One region of the Pseudomonas sp. URMO17WK12:I7 genome, then DNA from elsewhere that is predicted to be linked to it. Evidence: riboswitches for the same ligand, from Rfam matches in the RefSeq annotation. Region 1 holds a riboswitch; the other holds the start of a gene.
The links. A riboswitch is a leader RNA that binds a small molecule or an ion and turns the genes downstream of it on or off. The one in region 1 is predicted to bind manganese.
Positions count from the first base shown of each region.

Region 2: it holds a riboswitch for manganese, as region 1 does, so the genes downstream of both, H040_RS20305 (TMEM165/GDT1 family protein) here and mntP (manganese efflux pump MntP) in region 1, are expected to answer to the same signal.

Region 1 is NZ_QLTL01000018.1:14,814-23,647, reverse strand. Features, by position in the region: gene H040_RS22405 (TonB-dependent siderophore receptor) at 1-612, opposite strand, end outside; gene H040_RS22400 (universal stress protein) at 855-1,745, opposite strand; gene H040_RS22395 (RHS repeat-associated core domain-containing protein) at 1,985-2,797, opposite strand; yybP-ykoY riboswitch at 3,067-3,241, shown strand; gene mntP (manganese efflux pump MntP) at 3,248-3,814, shown strand; gene H040_RS22385 (efflux transporter outer membrane subunit) at 3,818-5,227, opposite strand; gene H040_RS22380 (helix-turn-helix transcriptional regulator) at 5,245-6,015, opposite strand; gene H040_RS22375 (non-ribosomal peptide synthetase) at 6,429-8,834, shown strand, end outside.
Region 2 is NZ_QLTL01000014.1:136,982-145,815, forward strand. Features, by position in the region: gene H040_RS20300 (M48 family metallopeptidase) at 1-733, shown strand, start outside; gene H040_RS20305 (TMEM165/GDT1 family protein) at 858-1,439, opposite strand; yybP-ykoY riboswitch at 1,530-1,651, opposite strand; gene H040_RS20310 (class I SAM-dependent methyltransferase) at 1,691-2,689, opposite strand; gene H040_RS20315 (2-hydroxyacid dehydrogenase) at 2,743-3,708, opposite strand; gene H040_RS20320 (fatty acid--CoA ligase) at 3,872-5,554, shown strand; gene H040_RS20330 (DUF1302 domain-containing protein) at 5,884-7,803, shown strand; gene H040_RS20335 (DUF1329 domain-containing protein) at 7,829-8,834, shown strand, end outside.

The DNA.
Region 1 (8,834 bases):
GAGCGGGCCGGTGGCGTCGAGGGTTGCCCGGTGCATGCCCTGGTCATCGAACTGGCTGCCCAGGGTGACCTTGGGCTCGGCCAGGGGTTGCTTGCTGACCACATTGAAGGTGCCGCCGGGGTCGCCACGGCCATACAGGCTGGTGGCCGGGCCGCGGATCACTTCCAGGCGCTCGACGGTGTTGGCGTCGGGGGCGTTGGGGTAGCCACGGTTGATCGGGAAGCCGTTGCGGTAGAATTCGCCGGTGGTGAAGCCGCGCACGGTGAAGGTGGTCAGGCCCTGGCCACCAAAGTTGTTGGCACGGCCAACGCCACCGGCATAGTCCAGGCCATCCTGCAGGCGAGTGGCACCGGTGTCTTCAAGCACATCCTTGGGCACCACGCTGATCGACTGCGGGGTCTCGTGCAGGGCCGTGTCGGTGCGTGTGGCGCTGGCCGAGCGGCTGGCCTTGTAGCCGTCCACCGGGCCATCGGCGCGCTCGCTGTCGGCGCTGCTGGTGATGTTCAGGGCCTGGAGTTCGACCTGGGCGCCGTCGCCGAGCGGCTCAGGCTCGGCAAAGGCCAGCGGGGAGAGAGCTTGAAGCACACAAAGCGAAACGAACGTGCGACGCATCGACGGTACGATCCTGGAGTAGGGCGCTGGAGGGGAGTGTGGGAAGCGCCGAGAAAATACTACGAATCATTATCAAATGCATTAATTTTAAGTGGCACTGGTGTACCAGATACCATTTGGTTGGCAGGCCTGGCCTTTTCGCGCGCCAGCCCGCCCCCACCGGCACCGGCGGGCTTCGGGCTGCTGGTATACCTGTGGGGGCAGGCAGGCCCGCGAAAAGGCCGGCTCAGGCAGTGCGCTAATCAGTGAGCAGCCCTGATCGCCAGTACGTTGCACAGCGGATGCTCCAGCACATGGGCCGTGGTGCCGCCCAGGAATGTCTGCATCGCATCATGCCGATGGCTGCCCATCACGATCAGATCGACCCGGCTGTGGCTAACGAACTGGGCAATCGCCCGGATCGCCGCACCTTCGACAAAATGCCGCCGCTCCAGGGGTATCTGGTGATGGTCACCCAGCCGGTTGAACGCTGCCCGCTGCGCCGTGCGCACGCTGCCATCGAACCCCGGCATGGTTACGGTGCCGGCACCGAAGTCGGCGATATGGGTCTTGGCCGCATCGCACACATGCAGCAAGTGCAGTTCGGCGTTGCATTGCAGGGCCAGGGCATGGGCGCTGTAAATCACCTGGTCGTCCAGGTGTTCGCCCGCACCGTGGCAGTTCAGGTCGACCGCCGCCGCAATCTGCCGGGGCAGCGGTAGGCGAATGTCGCTGACCAGGTGCACGGCCACCGGGCTTTCCTTGAGCAATTGCCAGTCCAGCGGCGTGACCAGAAGGCGCTTGAGTACCGGTTCGTGCTGCACGTCCTTGACCAGCAGGTCGCAACCCAGCCGTTTGATACGTTCGAGCGCACTGCCCAGAGGGTCGCGGGTCAGTAGCAGTTCGGTGGACACATCGAGCCCGGCGTTGCCCAGTTGCTCGGCCTCGTCGGCCAGCCACTGGCGGTTGTCGCCGAGCAGCCGCTCACGCTCGCGGCCATCGCTCATCAGGCCGAAGGTGTCGACATCGTCGACGAACACATTGATATCCAGCAGGGCACCACTGGACTCCGCCAGCGCCGCAGCGCGCTGCAGCGCCGGGGTATGGCGCATTTGCGGGCCGAGCATGACCAACAGACGCTTGAACTGGCTCATCGCACACCTCCACGTGTGGCAGCCCCCCAGCTATACAGATTTCACAACTTGCCCAATGCGCTCATGGCATCGAACAGCCAATAGATCAGTCTAGTGGTTGCGCGCAATGCCAGATCTGAAATCGGATGAACAGTTGATGTTGATTCACCGTGTTCGGGTACGTTTCATTGCGTCATTGAGCTCATTCAAAAATTTTGATCGTTCCATACAGGCAGCACTTTAACGCACTCGCCAGGCGATCACTTTTGGGGCATTATACCTTTTTGGTGCAGATACCTTTTTGCTTCATTTTTGAGGTCCGGATTATCATTAAAGAATGGCTTTTTTTTACGATACTTGAGCACAACGCCTGCATAAAATAGCTGTAAGGCTACAGGGTCACTTGGGCGTATTTTTTCTCTTATATTGTGCAGTGCTAGCATGGCTTGATTTTTTTGATCCTCTGTGGCGTTCTCGATCCCTGCTTTTATAAGTAAGTCTCGATCCCTTTTAATCACTGTTCCATCGAAGTGGTTACTAGTGAAGCGCAGGGAGGCGTCAAATGCCGAATGCCTGGTCATGCTCTCTCTGCCTGGCCAGTCACGATATGTTTCGAGTTGGGCTAAACTGTACATAAGCGGTTTCTCACCCTTAAAGATTCGCTTCAAATCATCGGTCATTAGTTCGTGTTGTTCCTTTCTGGCTTTAATGGCATTCCCTCTTAGAGGCTCCGATAATTTATTTATTTTCTTGAGCGATACTTTTACTGATGTCTGCTGCAGGAGTGATGGGACTTTTCGATTTGAATGCGTTGTTGGAATTGAGGGGGCGTGGCCACTTGGATCAGTGAAATTGATCGGGTCTCCTTGGCAGTAGGCGTAGCTGTTGATGCCGCCCATGTGAAATGGACTTAGGCTGTCGGGGATGCAAAATCGCATCAGTCGAGGATTATATAGGCGCCTGCCATTTCCGAGAGAATACCCACCGAGCCTGTCATCGAATAGTTCACCATTGAATGCGAGGGTGGAGTGCTGAGTCACGGTTCTCCAACCGTAGGGGGCATAGTTGCTCATCGTTTGTTCCTCCTGGCATAATTTTGGCCAAAAGAAACAATAGCGAAATTTAGGTGGGTCGCCACTGGCACTTTTGATAGTTGATCATCTGCTTCCAATGTGCGTGCGATTAAACTGTTCCATGCCAATACGTTGAGCGGTTGTTGCCCTGCATTGCCTGCAGCGCTGGGTTCGGATGTGGTGAGAGGGGCCCGTTGATCAGGGCATTTTTTGATTTCACCTACTGCAAGTGGATTTTCACGCTTTTTTCTCTTTACGCTGGTATCATCGCGCCACTCATTGGGGAGTAGCCTGCCTTCGCACACTGCAAAGGCGCTCTGGTCAACATATTTGGCAACCTGCCATGGCCAGCGCATCCACCCGGATTGGCGAGACCAACGACCTTCCTGCAGCCAAGCCGGGCCTGCAGGTCGTCTGTCGTTGACTCGTTGCCCGGCTGGAGTCTGATCGTTGAATGCCATTTCCCTCGCCTTTCTCGCCTTCGCCATGTCTACGGACGCCTTCGCGGCCGCCATTGGCAAAGGTTCCAGCCTGCACAAGCCACGCCTGGCCGAAGCCCTGCGCACCGGCCTGATCTTCGGCGTCATCGAGGCCCTCACTCCGGTCATCGGCTGGCTGCTTGGCCAGGCGGCCAGCCAGTATGTCGAACAGTGGGACCACTGGATCGCCTTTGCCCTGTTGCTGCTGCTGGGCGCGCACATGGTGCATGCCGGCCTGAAGCCGGATGACGAAGAAGTGGAAAAACAGAGCCAGCACTCGTTCTGGATCCTTGCGGTGACTGCGGTTGCCACCAGTATCGATGCCCTGGCAGTGGGCGTCGGCCTGGCCTTCGTCGACGTCAACATCTGGGTGGCGGCCGCGGCGATCGGCCTGGCGACCATGACCATGGTGACCCTTGGTACCATGCTCGGGCGTGCGCTGGGTTCGGTGGTGGGCAAGCGCGCCGAGATCGTCGGTGGCATCGTGCTGATGCTGGTCGGCGCAACCATTCTCTACGAGCACCTGAGCGCGGTGTAAGCATTACCGAGGCCGCTCTGCGGCCTCCTGCCACCCCCCACCCAGCGCCGCATACAGGTTCACTTCCGCCACCAGCTGCGCCAGGCGGTCGCTGATCAACCCCTGCTGCGCCGTGAACAGCGAGCGCTGTGCATCGAGAAAGGTCAGGCTGCTGTCCACGCCGATCCGGTAACGATGCTCGGCCAGGTTGTAATACCGCTGGTTCGACGCCACAAGATCGTGCTGGGCCTGCAGCTGTCGCTGATAGGTCGCCCGCGCTGCCAGGCCATCGGCCACCTCCTGGAACGCGCTCTGGATGGCTTTCTCGTACTGCGCCACCTGAATGTCCTTCTGTAACGCTGCATAATCCAGGCTGGCGCGCAGGCTGCCAGCGGTGAATATCGGCAGGCTGATCTGTGGCTGAAACAGCCAGGTACCGCTGCCGCCGTCGAACAGGCCGCTCAGTTGCGGGCTGGTGCTGCCGGCGTTGGCGGTGAGGCTGATACTGGGGAAGAACGCCGCCCGCGCCGCGCCGATATTGGCATTGGCCGCACGCAGCTGATATTCCGCCTGGACGATGTCCGGGCGGCGGCGCAGCAGGTCCGAAGGCAACCCGGCCGGCAACCCGGCGATCTGCTCGTCGGCCAAGGGCAGGGCGGCCAGGTCGCCCGCCACGGCGGTACCCACCAACAAGGACAACTGATTGAGGTCCTGGGCCACCTGGCGTTTGTAGCGCGCCACCGTGGCACGGGTGCTGTCGACGCTGGTGCGTGACTGGATCTGGTCCAGCGCCGATACCGTGCCGGCGCGGCGCTGGGCACTGGTCAAGCGCAGGCTGCGTTCGTCGGTGGCCAGGGTGTCCTTGGCCAACACCAGCAGCTCCTGATCGGCGCGCCAGGTCAGGTAGGCGCTGGCAACGCTGGCCACCAGGCTCAGCTGTGTGCTTCGCCGCGCTTGTTCACTGGCCAGGTAAGTCAGCAGCGCCTGGTCACTGAGGCTGCGCAGGCGGCCGAACAGGTCCAGTTCGTAGGCGCTGATGCCCAGGGTTGCGGCATAGGTCGAGGTAATCATCCCCTGGTCGGTGCCGGTCACACCCCGCGGCAGGTACTGGCGCTTGCCCGTGGCGTCGGCAGACACCTTCGGCAGCAAGTCGGCGCGCTGGATGCGGTACTGGGCGCGGTAGGCTTCGACGTTCAGCGCAGCCTCGCGCAGGTCGCGGTTGTTGGCCAGCGCGCTGTCGATCAGTTGGCGCAGCACCGGGTCCTGGAACACCTGCCACCAGTCCTCGGCGGGCTGGCGGGCCAACGCGTCGCCCTGATAGGCCGGGCCTTGAGGGAACTGGCCGGGCACAGGGGCGGCGGGGCGCTGATAGTCCGGTACCAGGGAGCAGCCGCACAGCAGCGCGGCGCACAGGGTCAGGGCGTGTCGGGGCATCACGGGCTCTCGTGCAGTCAGGCGCCGGCCATCCATTTCGCCAGCCCATGGCGGCCACTGACCCCCAGCTTGGCGGTGGCGCGCTTTAGGTAGGTTTCGATCGAGCTGTTCTTCACATTCAGCTTCTGCGCCATTTCCGGCACCGTGCCGCCTGTCAGCAGGCCGATGCACACTTCCTCCTCGCGGGTAGAAAGCCTGACCGCTTCCTGGACCAGGCGCTCGCCAAAGGCGTGGCGCAGCGAACCAGCTTCAAGGTCGGCCGGGGGCGTGCCGATGCGGCGTACGAGGCCCTGGTCGAGCAACTGACCATGGTGCTCGACCAGTGGCAGCAAGGTGTCGGAAAGGCTCTTGAGCTGAGACAGCTCCGCCAGGGAAAACGCCCTTTGCCCGGGCAGGCGATGGAAACAAATGACCCAGCGCCGGTCGCCGCTGCACGACACCAAGTGGCACTGATGGGGGTGCTGGGCATCCAGCGGGGCCTTGAACTCGATCAGCAGCGGGTCGTCCATCTGCATGATGCTCTGCAGCAACGGGTGGCGCAGTGGCTCGTTGCCAGGCCGTTGCTGCGCAAGGCCGGCACTGCCCAGTAACCTGATGCGGCTGACACTGGCCTGGCGCGAGTCAAGGGTCAACTCGCTGAGCTCGAGCCGGTGGATCGGTACCTGGGCATCGACCAGGCGTAACATCTGTGCGGCGAAACCGTCGGCGCCGGTACTGGCGACCAGTTCGCCCAGTTGCAGGTACAGCTGAGGGTCGGGGCGGTGTGCGAGGCTGGCGGTCAGCTTCATATCCTGTCTTCCTTGATTCAAAGCGTTACGGCGGGTGGTCTCGCTGTCGAGTGCTCCGGGTGGTGGGGGGTGGCGGTATTCAAGCCCGCAGCGGGGGCTGCGTCTGTAATGGAAAACCGGGACAGAAAATGCCATCAATTCCTACTGCCCGAGTGGGGCATGAAATTGGGCTCGTGCAGGGCAAGTTCGGATTAGCCAGTGAAATGGCGCCGTATCCCTGACGGTTCACTGCTGTTTCCGGTCAATGAGACTTGGCGTAAGTCATCAAGGGCGGCCAGCTGTGGTCGATTTCCTACAGGCTTTTCAGCTGCTATTGATAGGCGCCTCGGTTGTCCGGGTTTAACGGGCCATACAGTGCGAAGAGGGGGTGCTTGAATCCGCGGATGTTCAAGCCAAGAAGGACTTGCCCGCCCATGCCTGCCGCCCAAACCTTTGCCCTGACCGTTGCCCAGCGTGATATCTGGCTGGACCAGATCGGCCACGGCGATTCACCGCTGTACAACATCGGTGCCTATGTCGAGATCGACGGCGCGATGGATGTCCCGCGGCTGCGCAGGGCGCTGGCGCACCTGGTGGCGCTGCATGAAGGCTTGCGCACGGTGCTGGTGGAGCCAGCGGGGCAGGGTGGCGTACCGCGCCAGTACTTTGCGCAAACGCTGACGGTGGATCTGGCCGAACATGACCTGCGTGCTGCCCCAAGCCCGATGGCCGCCGCCCGGGCGCTGCTCGGCAGCTGCATGCAAAAGCCTTTTGTGCTGGGCGTCGGCCCCTTGTGGGGCACGCAGTTGATCAGGCTGGGCGAGCAGCGCTACCTGTTCGCGCTGCAGGCGCATCACCTGGTCCTCGATGGCTGGGGTGTGGACCTGTGGTTCAAACAGGTCGCTGACTACTATGGCCTGCTGGGCCAGGGCACGTCCTTGCCTGACAGCGCGCCCGGTTACCGCGAGTTCATCGAAGACGACAGCCAGTACCAGGCGTCGGCACGCCATGGCCGCGACCGTGACTACTGGCTAGGCAAATATCAGCAGTTGCCCGATGCCTTGCTGGCGCCGCGCGAGCGCGGGCGGGTGGCAGCCGGCGAGCCCAGCGCGGCCCTCGATCTGCCCTTCGACAGCCAGCTGCTGGCGCGCATGAACGTACTGGGCAGCGAGCTGCAGGCGTCGGCCTTCCACGTGTTGTTGGCGGCCATGCATGTGTGCTGCACACGTACCTGGCAGCGGGACCAATGGGTGGTCGGCGTGCCGGTGCGCAATCGCGGCAATGCGCGTTTCAAATCGACCCTGGGGCTGTTCACCCAGGTCAGCGCCTTGCGCATGGATTTTGGCCGTCATGGGTCATTTGCCGAGCTGGTACGCAGCATTCGCGACGCACTCAAGCAAGACTTTCGTCATCAGCGCTTCGCCCTCAGCGAGTTGAACCGCGCGCTAGGCGCCCTGCGCGAAGAACGGCCGCAGCTGTTCGAGCTGATGGTGTCTTACGAAGAAGATGGCAACGAGCTGCGCTTTGGTGACGCCTGCGGCCATACGGTGATGACCTGCAACAGCCACGAACCGACACCGTTGAGCCTACACCTGCGCAGCAACCCGCACAGCGGCAAGGCCCGCCTGCACCTGGTGCACAACCTGGCCTGGTTCAGCAAGGACGAGGTCGCCGCCCTGGCAGAGCGGCTGTTGCAGGTGTTGCAACAGGGGCTGGCGCGACCCGGGTTGAGTGTCGCCGGGTTTGACCTGGTAACGGCCGCTGAACAGCAGCAGTTGCAGCATTGGAACCAGGCGACGATCACCCTGGGGCAGCAGGAGCCATTGATCCACCGACGGATTGAAGCCCAAGCCAGGCGCCAGCCCGGGGCGCTGGCGGCACTGCACGCCGGCCAGCGCCTGAGCTATGGCGAACTGAACGGGCGCGCCAACCAGCTGGCGCGGCGGCTGATCGACCTTGGCGCAGGCCCGGACCAGCGCATCGCGGTGGTGGCCCAGCGCGGGCTGGACACGCTGGTCGGCTTGCTGGCGGTACTCAAGGCCGGCGCCGCCTATGTGCCAATCGACCCGGCACACCCGCAGGAGCGCCTGGCCTACCTGCTCGAAGACAGCGCACCCTGCGCGGTGCTGACCCACTCCCGGTTCAGTGCATGCCTGCCAGCCCACGGCCTGCCACAACTCGAGCTGGACCGCTGCACCTGGCAAGCGGCAAGCGCCGAGGCGCCGGCCGTCGCACACCTGGCGCCGAACCATCTGGTGTATGTCATCTACACCTCTGGCTCCACCGGCCTGCCCAAGGGCGTGATGGTCGAGCACCGCATGCTGGCCAACCTGGTCGACTGGCACTGCAACGCCTTCAACCTGGGCCCGGGCCGCCAGCAGTCGAGCCTGGCCGGTTTCGGTTTCGACGCGATGGCCTGGGAGGTCTGGCCAACCTTGTGCAGCGGCGCGACCCTGCACCTGGCGCCGGTACGCGAGGGCGCCGAAGACATCGACGCCTTGCTGAAGTGGTGGCGCGCGCAGCCGCTGGACGTGAGCTTTCTGCCGACGCCGGTGGCCGAGCATGCCTTTGCTCAGGGCGAACTGCACCCGACCCTGCAGACCCTGCTGGTCGGCGGTGACCGCCTGCGTCGCCTGGCCCGCGAGCGCCGTTACCGGGTGGTGAACAACTACGGCCCCACCGAAACCACCGTGGTGGCCACTTCAGGGGAGGTGAATGCCGGGCAGCCGCTGCACATCGGCGGGCCGGTCGCCAACACCCGGCTGTATGTGCTGGACGACCAGCAGCGATTGCTGCCGCCTGGCGCCGTCGGTGAGTTGTATATCGCTGGCGGCGGCGTG
Region 2 (8,834 bases), on a different contig from region 1:
TGCTGTCGGCGTCCAGCGTCAGCAATACATGTTCAGCATGCTTTCGACCGATGAGGTCAACCAGATGTACGCCCAGTCCTACCAGCAGACCCTCGGTGAGGCTTCGAGCAAGGGCGTGCTCGACAAATCCAGTGCTGACGCCAAGCGCGTGCAGGCCATCGCCAGCCGGCTGATCGCCCAGGCGCCGCAGTTCCGCCCTGATGCCGCGCAATGGAACTGGGAAGTCAACGTCATCAAGAGTGACGAGCTCAATGCCAACTGCGGGCCGGGCGGCAAGATCATCGTCTACACCGGGCTGATCGATCAGCTCAAGCTCACCGATGCGGAAATTGCCGCTGTGGTCGGGCACGAAATCGCCCACGCCTTGCGCGAGCACAGCCGCGAAGCGATGTCCAAGGCCTATGGCGTAGAGATGGCGCGCCAGGGCGCGGGTGCATTGTTTGGCCTTGGCCAGAACAGCATGGCCATGGCCGACACCGTGGTGAACTACGCCATGACCTTGCCCAACAGCCGCGCCAACGAGAACGAGGCCGACCTGATCGGCCTTGAGCTGTCGGCGCGTGCCGGCTACGACCCAAATGCCGCGATCACCTTGTGGAACAAGATGAGCAAGGCTTCGGAAGGTGCGCCGCCTGAGTTCATGAGCACTCACCCGGCGTCGAGCAGCCGGATTGCCTCGTTGCAGGCGGCCATTCCGAAGGTGATGCCGCTGTACGAAGCGGCCAAGAAGTAAGCTCGCTGGGGCTGCTTTGCAGCCCTTCGCGACACAAGGCCGCTCCTACAAGAGAATGCAATAACCTGTAGGCGCGGCCTTGTGTCGCGAAAAGGGCGCAAAGCGCCCGCTGCTTTCAACTTTTTTATCCCACCCAGCCGCTGGTCTTCATCGCCGAGTACACGGCCACGATCGCCAGCACGAAGAACGCGGCAGCTGCCAGGCGACGGATCAGCGTCAGTGGCAGTTTCTCAGCGGCGAAGTTACCCGCCAGCACCACCGGCACGTTGGCAATCAGCATGCCCAAGGTGGTCCCGAGGATGACCAGGATCAGGTGCGGATACTGGGCAGCCAGCATCACCGTGGCGACCTGGGTCTTGTCACCGATCTCGGCCAGGAAGAAGGCGATCAGCGTGGTCAGGAACGGGCCGAAGCGGCGTGCCGGGTTCTCGTCATCGTCCATCTTGTCGGGTACCAAGGTCCACAGCGCAGTGGCGGTAAAGCTTGCGGCAAGCACCCAGTGCAGCACCGACTCGGTGAAGAAACTGCCGACCCAGGCACCCACTGCACCGGCGGCCGCATGGTTGGCCAGGGTGGCGGCGATGATGCCGGCGATGATTGGCCAAGGCTTGCGGAAGCGTGCGGCGAGGATGAGTGCGAGCAATTGCGTCTTGTCGCCGATTTCAGCCAAGGCAACGATTGCGGTGGGGACCAACAGAGATTCCAGCATCAGGATTCCTACGGGGGCGGGTCGACACGGCTATGACACGTACAGCCTCCCCGCCCCGGGTAAGGTGTGCGTGTCATAGGTCTTGTCAAACCCCGGACCTGTCTGTGCAGGTCGCTGGGTCGCACGCGCCATGGCCTGTGGGCCAAGTATGTTGACGCGTACCGGGCGAGCAGGGCGCTCGCGGGAGACTACTCCCCTAGGACGGTGCGGATTCTGCCTAGCCGAATCGGTTTCGGCAAGCCCTGTTTTTATCCGCGTGTGGCGCGATAGATACGGAAGCCATCGGCCTCGGCGCAGGTCTGGCAGTTGCCAAGGGCGCCCTCGATCAATGGCTGATAGCGCAGGAAGCTATTCGCTACAAGGCGCATTTCTCCACCTTTTCGCAGATGTTGGCCGGATTTTTTCAGCAGGTTCTCCGACGCCTGGTAATTGGTGTGCACCCCGGTGTGGAACGGTGGGTTGCTCAGGATCAGGCTCAGGTCGGTGGGCGCGGCATCGATGCCATCGCCACTGATGACCTCGCCCTCAAGGCTGTTGGCCGCCAGTGTCAGGCGGCTGGCTGCGACGGCAAAGGCGTCGACATCCAGCAGCGTGACCCGGCTGTGTGGGTAACGTCGTTTTACTGTGGCACCCAGCACGCCAGCACCACAGCCGAAGTCGAGCACGTGACCGACCGGCAGGTTGTCCAGGTGCTTGAGCAGCAGGGCGGTGCCGCGGTCAAGGCGGCCGTGGCTGAACACTCCTGGCAGGCTCACCACCTGCAGTGGGCCGTCTTCGAGGTCGAGCGTGAAGCGCTCGGCCAGGCTTTCCAGTGGTTTGGCTTGTGGGGCGTTGTCCACGGTCACCTGCCACAGCTGGCAATGCCGTGCGCTATCGAGCTTGCGTGGTTTGCCGAACGCCTGCAGCTGCTTGGCTGCGCCTTCGATGCCGCCACGCTTTTCCCCCACCAGGTACAGCTCTCGGCCGGCCAGGCGTGAGGCCAGGGCATTGAGCAGGTAAGCCGCCAGTTCGCGCGACTTGGGCAGGAACAGCACGGCCGCCTCGAAAGCCACCGGCGGCACGTCGACACCATAGTGGCTGCGCCCGGCGAAGCGGCTGTCGAGCATGGCCTGGTCACCGGCGTGCCAGGCCCAGCCATGGGCCTGGGGCAGTTGCCCAAGCAGGCCGTCGGCGGGGGCGCCAGCGAGCAGCAGCGGGCCCTGGAACAGCTCTGCCTGGCGGAGCAATACTTCACTGCGCGGGTCCATGGACGACGCCTCCTGAAAAAAGTGGCGCAGTGTAGCAGAGCCGGGCTCTTGACTCAGCTGACCACGCGGCGGGGCTGGCCTTTGAAGAAAGCCTCGGCGTTTTCGCTGAGCTGGCCGACGATGCGCTGGCGCGACTCCACCGCGCCCCAGGCGCTGTGCGGGGTAATCAGCAGGCGCGGGATGTCCTTTTCCAGCAGCGGGTTGCCATTGACCGGCGGCTCGACGCTCAGCACATCGGTGGCGGCGCCGCCCAGGTGGCCATTGCGCAAGGCGTCGGCCAAGGCCTGTTCGTCGATCAGGCCGCCACGGGCGGTGTTGACCACCAGCGCGCCTTTTTTCAGCAGCGCCAGTTCGCGGGCGCCGATCATGTGCCGGGTGTGCTCGTTGAGTGGGCAGTGCAGGGTCAGCGCGTCGACCTGCGGCAGCAGTTGGTCCAGCGCCAGGCGGTCATCACGGGCCGGGCGGCCAGGGATCTGCCCGCTCAGCACGCGCATGCCGAAGGCTTCGGCCAGGCGTGCCACTGCGCCACCCAGTTCGCCATGGCCGAGCAGGCCGAGGGTCTTGCCTTCTAGTTCGACAATCGGGAAATCGAGCAGGCAGAACTGGCTGGCCTTGGCCCACTGGCCGTCTGCCACCGCCTGATTGTAGTCGCACAGGCGCGTGGCCAGGGCCAGCAGCAGGGCGATGGTGTGCTGGGCTACCGATGGCGTGCCATAACCCTGGCAGTTGCAGACGGTGATGCCCTGGGCGCGGGCAGCGGCCAGGTCGACATTGTTGGTGCCGGTCGCGGCCACCAGGATCAGCTTCAGCTGCGGGTTGGCGGCCAGTGCGGCGGCATCGAGCATGACCTTGTTGCTGACCACCGCGACAGCGCCCTGCAGGCGTTCGGCGACCTGCTCCGGGCGGGTGGCGGCAAACAGCTCGAATTCGTCGAACTGCTGCTGCAACGGCGACAGGTCGAGGTCGCCAAGGTCCAGGGATTGGTGATCGAGAAACACGGCACGGCGCAAGCTGGGCATCACGGGAAGCTCCGGTGGCAGGGCAGGGGTTGATCCATCAACCCGCACAATGCCACTCATACCTTGCACCGCCAAATCATTCCTTCGGCTGATTTGACCGTCACATTGAGCTACTACAGTAGATCCAGACTTGTTCGGCATGCTTTTCAGAAAAGGGATCACCATGTTGCAGACCCGCATCATCAAGCCCGCCGAGGGCGCCTATACCTTCCCTCTGTTGATCAAGCGCCTGCTGATGTCCGGCAGCCGCTACGAAAAGACCCGCGAGATCGTCTATCGCGATCAGCTGCGCCTGACTTATCCGCAGCTGAACGAGCGTATCGCCCGCCTCGCCAACGTGCTCACCGAAGCCGGGGTCAAGGCGGGTGACACTGTGGCGGTGATGGACTGGGACAGCCACCGTTACCTGGAGTGCATGTTCGCCATCCCGATGATCGGCGCGGTGGTGCACACCATCAACGTGCGTCTCTCGCCCGAGCAGATCCTCTACACCATGAACCACGCCGAAGACCGCTTCGTGCTGGTCAACAGCGATTTCGTCGGCCTCTATCAGGCCATTGCCGGGCAGCTGACCACGGTCGACAAGACCGTGCTGATCACCGATGGCCCGGACAAGACTGCCGAGCTGCCGAACCTGATCGGCGAATACGAACAACTGCTCGCCGCTGCAAGCCCGCGCTACGACTTCCCGGATTTTGACGAGAACTCGGTGGCCACCACCTTCTACACCACCGGCACCACCGGCAACCCCAAGGGTGTCTACTTCACCCACCGCCAGCTGGTGCTGCATACCCTGGCCGAAGCCGCGGTGACCGGCAGCATCGACAGCGTGCGCCTGCTTGGCAGCAACGACGTGTACATGCCGATCACGCCAATGTTCCACGTGCATGCCTGGGGCATCCCCTATGCGGCCACCATGCTTGGCATGAAGCAGGTCTACCCGGGCCGCTACGAGCCGGACATGCTGGTCAAGCTGTGGCGCGAAGAGAAGGTCACTTTTTCACACTGTGTGCCGACCATTTTGCAGATGCTGCTCAACTGCCCGTCCTCCCAGGGCGAGAACTTCGCTGGCTGGAAGATCATCATCGGCGGCAGCGCGCTCAACCGGGCGTTGTACGAAGCGGCGCTGGCCCGGGGTATCCAGCTGACGGCGGCGTACGGCATGTCGGAGACCTGCCCACTGATTTCCGCCGCGCACCTGAATGACGAGCTGCAGGCCGGCAGCGAGGATGAGCGCGTCACCTATCGCATCAAGGCCGGTGTGCCGGTGCCGCTGGTGGAAGCGGCGATCGTCGATGGCGATGGCAAATTCCTGCCGGCCGATGGCGAGACCCAGGGCGAACTGGTGCTGCGTGCGCCATGGCTGACCATGGGGTACTTCAAGGAGCCGGAAAAGAGCGAGGAGCTGTGGCAGGGTGGCTGGCTGCACACCGGTGACGTCGCCACCCTCGACGGCATGGGCTACATCGACATCCGCGACCGCATCAAGGACGTGATCAAGACCGGCGGCGAGTGGATCTCCTCGCTCGACCTCGAAGACCTGATCAGCCGTCATCCGGCCGTGCGCGAGGTGGCAGTGGTAGGGGTAGCCGACCCGCAATGGGGCGAGCGCCCGTTCGCCCTGCTGGTGGTGCGTGACGACAAGGCGATCGATGCCAAGGCGCTCAAGGAGCACCTCAAGCCATTCGTCGAGGAAGGGCACATCAACAAGTGGGCCATTCCAAGCCAGATCGCCATTGTTACTGAAATTCCCAAGACGAGCGTCGGCAAGCTCGACAAGAAGCGCATCCGCCAGGACATCGTGCAGTGGCAGGCCAGTAACAGTGCCTTCCTGTCTACCTTGTAGGCACGCCGCGGGCTGCGCACGACACAATGTGGCCCGCATGCTAGACAGGTTCAAACCTTGCCAAACGAAAAATATCGGCCATGCTTCAGCACGGCCAATGCGCTGCCCGGGAAACGCCGGGGCAATTTGGCACCTGGTGCGCAAATCACACTTTAGAGGGATCAAGCACCTGAGCCTGCTGGCTATAGTCGGGGTCAGGGGATTTTCAGGAATGGGGGAGGGCGGCACGCGCAAGACGTGCCGCTGCGGGGGAAACCTGCACACCGGTCGCTCGGGCCGTTTCTGAAAGGACTCACTGCCATAACAATAAAGTACATGGAGTAGCGTCGATGAAATCTGCATATCCGTTCTGGCGCCGGGCCAAGTTGCCCTTGGCCGTCAGCCTTGCTTCCACGCTCGCAAGTCCTGCTTTCGCTGTCAGTTTCAACATTGGTGAAATCGAAGGCCAGTTCGACTCGTCGCTCTCCGTTGGCGCCAGCTGGTCCACTGCCAACCCCAACAAGAACCTGATCGGGGCCAACAACGGCGGCAAGGGCCTGTCGCAGACCTCCGACGATGGCCACCTGAACTTCAAGAAGGGCGAAACCTTCTCGAAGATCTTCAAAGGCATCCATGACCTCGAACTGAAGTACGGCGACACCGGTGTGTTCGTGCGCGGCAAGTACTGGTACGACTTCGAACTGAAAGACGAAAACCGCGAATTCAAGGACATCAGCGACTCCAACCGCAAGGAAGGCGCCAAGTCGGCGGGCTCGGAGCTGCTCGATGCCTTCGTCTACCACAACTACGCGCTCGGCGATCAGCCAGGCTCGGTGCGTCTGGGCAAGCAGGTGGTGAGCTGGGGCGAAAGTACCTTCATCGGCGGTGGCATCAACTCGATCAACCCGATCGATGTGTCGGCGTTCCGCCGCCCTGGTGCCGAGATCAAGGAAGGCCTGATCCCGGTCAACATGTTCTACGTGTCGCAAAGCCTGACCGACAACCTGTCGGCCGAAGGCTTCTATCAGATTGAATGGGACCAGACAGTTGTCGACAACTGCGGGACGTTCTTCTCCCAGCCGGACGTGATCGCCGACGGTTGCAACAACAACCTGGCGGTGCTCGCCACACGCAACTCGCTGAGCAGCCGGCTTGGGCCGCTGGCGACTCCGGTAAACAACACCCTGGCCGCCCGGGGCGTGACCTACGGTAACCCGGATGAAGGGGTTATCGTGCGCCGTGGCGCGGACCGCGATGCACGCGACAGCGGCCAGTTTGGTGTTGCCCTGCGTTACATGTTCGAGCCGCTCAACACCGAGTTCGGTGGCTACTTCATGAACTATCACAGCCGCGCGCCAATCTTCAGCGGTCGTGGCGCAGACGCTCAGTTCTACAGCACCAGCGGCCTGGGCGCTGCGCTGGTCAGAGCGGGCGTGCCGGCCGCCGCGTTGGCCAATCTGCTACCCAGCCTGATGCCGTTGCAGGTGGCCGGTAACTCCAGCTACTACGTTGAGTACCCGGAAGACATCCGCCTGTATGGCCTGAGCTTCTCGACCACACTGCCCACCGGCACTGCCTGGAGCGGGGAAATCAGCTATCGGCCGAATGCCCCGGTGCAGCTCAATACCACCGACATCCTCTATTCGGGCCTGACCCCGCTCAACCCCAACGTATCCGTGCTGCAAGGTACGCCGGGGGCGGACCAGCCTGGCTACCGCCGCAAGGAAGTCACCCAGCTGCAGACCACGTTCACCCACTTCTTCGACCAGGTGATGGGCGCGGAGCGGCTGACCATGGTCGGCGAAGTCGGCTGGACCCACGTCGGCGGCCTGGAGAGCACTTCCAAGGCACGTTACGGGCGTGACCCGGTATTCGGCCCGGGCCCGCTGCCCAACGGCCAGTGCGAGGCGCTCAACACCAGCACGCTCGGCACCTCGAATGCCAACAACGTGTCGCGCTACTGCGAAAACGATGGTTACACCACTGCGGATTCCTGGGGTTACCGCGTGCGTGCGATCTGGGATTACAACAACGTCTTCGCCGGGGTGAACCTGCGCCCGAGCGTGGCCTGGTCGCATGACGTCGATGGCTATTCGCCGGGCCCGGGCGGCAACTTCGAAGAAGGGCGCAAGGCGATCAGCCTCGGCCTGGACGCGGAGTATCAGCAAACCTACACCGCCAGCCTGTCGTACACCAACTTCTTCGACGGCAAGTACAGCACCGTGGATGATCGCGACTTCGTCGCACTCAGCTTCGGCGTGAACTTCTAAGAACATTGATCCAGGACGACACGAGATGAACAAGACCAGAAGTCTGCTGCAAGCCGGTGTACTGGGCCTGTCCCTGCTGGCGACCAGCGTCATGGCTGCGGTATCCGCCGATGAAGCGGCAAAACTTGGCAGCACCCTCACCCCGATGGGCGCGGAAAAGGCCGGTAACGCCGATGGTTCGATCGGCCCGTGGGAGCCACTGTCGAAAACCGCTGGCAGCGTCGATGCCAAAGGTTTCCTGTCTGACCCGTACGGCAGCGACAAACCGCTGTTTACCATCACCGCGCAGAATGCCGAGCAGTACAAGGACAAGCTCTCCCCTGGCCAGCTGGCGATGCTCAAGCGCTACCCGGACACCTTCAAGATCCCGGTGTTCAAGACCCACCGTGGTTCCACGGTGCCTGACGATGTGTTCGCTGCCATCAAGAAGAACGCCACCGCGACCACCCTGGTCGAAGGTGGCAACGGCCTGAACAACTTCCAGACTGCCGTGCCGTTCCCGATCCCGAAAAGCGGCCTGGAAGTGATCTGGAACCACATCACCCGGTACCGCGGCGGCAGTGTCAGCCGCCTGGTGACCCAGGCAACCCCGCAGCAGAACGGCTCCTACAGCCTGGTGTATTTCGCCGACCAGTTCGTCTTCCGCGACAAGATGAAGGACTACGACCCGAACAACCCAGGCAACATCCTGTTCTACTTCAAGCAGGAAGTGACCGCGCCGGCACGCCTGGCCGGGACCGTGCTGCTGGTGCACGAGACCCTCGATCAGGTCAAGGAACCGCGCAAGGCATGGATCTACAACGCCGGCCAGCGTCGTGTGCGCCAGGCCCCGCAAGTGTCGTACGACGGCCCGGGTACTGCGGCCGACGGCCTGCGCACCTCGGACAACCTGGACATGTACAACGGCGCGCCGGACCGCTACGACTGGAAGCTCGAGGGCAAGAAGGAGATGTACATCGCCTCCAACGCCTTCAAGCTGGATGACCCCAAGCTCAAGTACGCCGACATCCTCAAGGCCGGGCACATCAACC